Regions from separate parts of the Pseudomonas sp. PL-6 genome, predicted to be linked through region 1. Evidence: predicted binding sites of a transcription regulator. Region 1 holds the regulator's gene; the other holds the start of a gene.
What was found. The regulator sigma-54, encoded in region 1, starts transcription at its own class of promoters, with help from an activator protein. The targets are predictions, from matches to a motif close to ANTGGCATNNANNTTGCTNT.

Region 2: a site for sigma-54 is predicted at 1,134-1,153, ahead of ACW9UL_RS13595 (CmpA/NrtA family ABC transporter substrate-binding protein). Genes of this name have one in related genera too.

Annotation. Positions count from the first base shown of each region.
Region 1 is NZ_CM134189.1:4,401,803-4,403,998, forward strand. Features, by position in the region: gene lptB (LPS export ABC transporter ATP-binding protein) at 1-124, shown strand, start outside; gene ACW9UL_RS19095 (RNA polymerase factor sigma-54) at 261-1,754, shown strand; gene hpf (ribosome hibernation-promoting factor, HPF/YfiA family) at 1,854-2,162, shown strand; gene ptsN (PTS IIA-like nitrogen regulatory protein PtsN) at 2,175-2,196, shown strand, end outside.
Region 2 is NZ_CM134189.1:3,215,296-3,217,491, forward strand. Features, by position in the region: gene acnB (bifunctional aconitate hydratase 2/2-methylisocitrate dehydratase) at 1-733, shown strand, start outside; gene ACW9UL_RS13590 (YgdI/YgdR family lipoprotein) at 877-1,086, shown strand; gene ACW9UL_RS13595 (CmpA/NrtA family ABC transporter substrate-binding protein) at 1,275-2,196, shown strand, end outside.

The sequences.
Region 1 (2,196 bases):
GGACATCTGCGAAACCGCCTACATCGTCAACGACGGCCAGCTGATCGCCGAGGGCGACGCCGAGACCATCCTCGCCAACCAGACGGTGAAAGAGGTGTACCTGGGCCACGAATTCCGCCTGTAGCTCGCCCGCTATTTCACTACAGAAATATGGCAAGCCCTAGGCAAAGCCGAGAAGTTCAGGCATATAATTTGCTTCCTGGTGGCGCCGCGGCGCCCTGTAGTGGAAGGCGTAACCCGCCGGTGAATTAAGGTCTGCAATGAAACCATCGCTAGTCCTCAAGATGGGCCAGCAGCTGACGATGACCCCGCAGCTGCAACAGGCTATCCGCCTCCTCCAACTGTCGACCCTGGACCTGCAACAGGAAATCCAGGAGGCACTGGAGTCCAACCCCATGCTCGAGCGCCAGGAAGACGGCGACGACTTCGACAACAGCGACCCCATGGCCGACGGCGCGGAAAGCGCCGCGCCCACCCCGAGCAAGGAAGACAGCTACCAGGAAACGACCCCCACGGTCGACAACCTGGAAGAGGGCGAATGGGGCGAACGCATCCCCAACGAGCTGCCGGTCGATACCGCCTGGGAAGACGTCTACCAGACCAGCGCCAGCAGCCTGCCGAGCAACGACGACGACGAGTGGGACTTCACCACCCGCACCTCCAATGGCGAGAGTCTGCACAGTCACCTGCTCTGGCAACTGAATCTGGCGCCGATGTCGGACAAGGATCGACTGATCGCCGCCACCCTGATCGACTGCATCAACAACGACGGCTACCTGGAAGAAAGCCTCGAGGAAGTCGCCGAATCCTTCGACCCCGAGCTGGACGTCGAGCTGGACGAGGTGGAAGTGGTGCTGCACCGCATCCAGCAGTTCGAGCCGGCCGGCATCGGCGCTCGCGACCTGCGCGAATGCCTGCTGCTGCAACTGCGCCAGCTGCCCGCCGGCACGCCCTGGCTGAGCGAAACCCAGCGCGTGGTCGGCGACTACCTGGAGCTGCTCGGCAGCCGCGACTACGCCCAGCTGATGCGCCGCAGCAAGCTCAAGGAAGACGAGCTCAAGCAGGTCATCGACCTGATCCAGCGCCTCAACCCGCGCCCGGGTTCGCAGATCGAGTCCAGCGAGCCGGAGTACGTGGTGCCCGACGTCATCGTGCGCAAGCACAACGACCGCTGGCTGGTGGAGCTGAACCAGGAGGCCATGCCGCGCCTGCGGGTCAACCCGCAGTACGCCGGCTTCGTCAAACGCGCCGACTCCAGCGCCGACAACACCTTCATGCGCAACCAGCTGCAGGAAGCGCGCTGGTTCATCAAGAGCCTGCAGAGCCGCAACGAGACGCTGATGAAGGTCGCCACGCAGATCGTCGAGCACCAGCGCGGCTTCCTCGACTACGGCGACGAGGCGATGAAGCCCCTGGTACTGCACGATATCGCCGAGGCGGTGGGCATGCACGAGTCGACCATCTCGCGGGTCACCACGCAGAAGTTCATGCACACCCCGCGCGGCATTTACGAGCTGAAATACTTCTTCTCCAGCCACGTCAGCACTGCCGAGGGGGGCGAATGCTCGTCCACCGCGATCCGCGCCATCATCAAAAAACTGGTTGCCGCAGAAAACGCGAAAAAGCCGTTGAGCGACAGCAAGATCGCTGGTTTACTGGAGGCACAAGGCATCCAAGTCGCCCGTCGGACAGTCGCCAAGTACCGCGAATCCCTCGGCATAGCGCCCTCCAGCGAGCGCAAGCGACTGATGTAGGCCAGATCGATTGGAAGCCTCTCGCTTCCAAGCCAAAGTGTTCCGGCGGCGGGTCGTATAGGACCCGCCTCTTACACAAGGCAACAAGGAGAAAGCGGTATGCAAGTCAACATCAGTGGACACCAGCTGGATGTGACCGACGCCCTGCGTGACTATATCGGCGAGAAACTCGGCCGATTGGAACGCCACTTCGACAAGATCACCAACGTTCAGGTGACCATGGAGGTCGAGAAGCTCAAGCAGAAGATCGAAGCTACCCTGCACGTCGCCGGCGGCGAGGTCGTCGCCAACGCCGAACACCAAGACATGTACGCCGCCATCGACCTGTTGGCCGACAAACTCGACCGTCAACTCATCAAGCACAAGGAAAAGCAGCTCGAACGCCTGCAAGGCGCCACGGCCCGCTGACATTCCCCATCCATGATCCGACTTGAAAACATCC
Region 2 (2,196 bases), 1.2 Mb from region 1:
CATCACCCTGCTGCGCTGGATGATCAGCGAAGGCTACGGTGATGCCCGTACCCTGGAGCGTCGTGCTCAGGCGATGGAAGCCTGGCTGGCCAACCCGGTACTGATGGAAGCCGACAAGGACGCCGAGTACGCCGAAGTCATCGAAATCGACCTGAGCCAGCTCAACGAGCCGGTACTGTGCGCCCCGAACGACCCGGACGACGCCCGCCTGCTGTCCACCGTGGCTGGCGACAAGATCGACGAAGTGTTCATCGGTTCGTGCATGACCAACATCGGTCACTTCCGCGCTGCCGGTAAGCTGCTGGACAAGGTCAAGGGCGGTATCCCGACCCGTCTGTGGCTGTCGCCGCCGACCAAGATGGATGCTCACCAGCTGACCGAAGAAGGCTACTACGGCATCTACGGCAAGGCCGGTGCACGTATGGAGATGCCGGGCTGCTCGCTGTGCATGGGTAACCAGGCACGTGTGGCTGCCAACTCCACCGTGGTATCGACCTCCACCCGTAACTTCCCGAACCGTCTGGGCGATGGCGCCAACGTGTACCTGGCCTCTGCCGAACTGGCAGCGGTCGCTTCGATTCTCGGCAAGCTGCCGACCGTCGAGGAGTACATGGTCTACGCCAAGGATATCGACAGCATGGCTGGCGATATCTACCGCTACCTGAGCTTCGACCAGATCGCCGACTTCCGCGAAGCGGCGGCCAACGCCAAGATCCCGGTCGTTCAGGCCTGATCCCAGCGCTGTAGAACAAGCCCCGCCCCGTGCGGGGCTTGTTGTTTATGGCTGGCGCAAAACGTCGCGGCGCCTTGCGGCGGCAACGGCAGCGTCTACCTTCTGAATTGGGAACACCCCATACGACCATTCAGGAGCACATCATGAAGCCATGGATCATCGCCGCCCTGTGCCTGTTCGGCCTGGCCGGCTGCAGCAGCGAGTACATCATCACCACCACCGATGGACAGATGCTCACCAGCGACGGCAAGCCGGAACTGGATCGGGACACCGGCATGCTCGAGTTCACCGACAGCGAAGGCCGCAAGCAGCAGATCCCGCAGAGCAACGTCAAGCAGATGCTGGAGCGCTAGCTAGCGCCTCCCCCTCAAAGATCGGCAAACGCCAGCACGCCGCCCGTGATGGCATATGCATTGCTTCAGTCCCGATAACAGAGCGCTTCCAACGGCGGAAGCCGCTCACGACAATGGCGTCGTTCCCCTGCTGCCCCAGTGGCGGACGTGGGTGCGGCGCCTTTTTGCGTGGAGAAGGGACAAGCAACATGAGCGAACGACAAGCAGTCCTCAGCGATGCGCCGGGTGGAGCCGGGATCGGCGATGCGCCGGAGAAGCGTACGCTGAACATCGGTTTCATGGCCCTGACCGATGCCGCCTCGGTGATAGTGGCCGCCACTCAGGGCTTCGCCGAGAAACACGGACTGACCCTCAATCTGCAGCGCCAGAGTTCCTGGGCCGGGCTGCGCGACAAGCTGCTGAGCGGCGAACTGGACGCCGCGCACAGCCTCTACGGCCTGATCTATGGTGTCCAGTTCGGCTTGGGCGGCGCTCCGGCTACCGACATGGCGGTCCTGATGGGCCTGAACCAGAACGGTCAGAGCATCAACCTGTCGCAGCCGCTGCTGGCCGCAGGCGTGAGCAGTGGCGAAGCACTGCTGCATCGCGCGCACCAACAAGGTGCACGCCTGACCTTCGCCCAGACCTTCCCCACCGGCACCCACGCCATGTGGCTCTATTACTGGCTGGCCAGCCAGGGCATTCACCCATTGCACGACGTCGACAGCGTGGTGGTGCCGCCGCCGCAGATGATCGCGCACCTCAAGGCGCGCCGCATCGACGGTCTCTGCGTCGGCGAACCGTGGAGCGCGCAGGCGGTGGACGAGGGCCTTGGCTGTACCGTCGCCACCAGTCAGTCGATCTGGGCCGATCACCCCGAGAAGGTGCTCGGCTGCACCCGCGAATTCGCCCTGCAGTATCCCAATACCGCCCGCGCGCTGATCATGGCGGTGCTGGAAGCCAGTCGCTTCATCGACGAGAGCGAGGAGAACAAGCGCAGCACGGCACAACTGCTCAGCGGCCGCGACTACGTCGACGCACCGCTGTCGGCCATTCAGCCCCGTTTTCTCGGCCAGTACCAGGACGGCCTCGGTCACGCCTGGCAGGACGCCCATCCGCTGCGCTTTCATG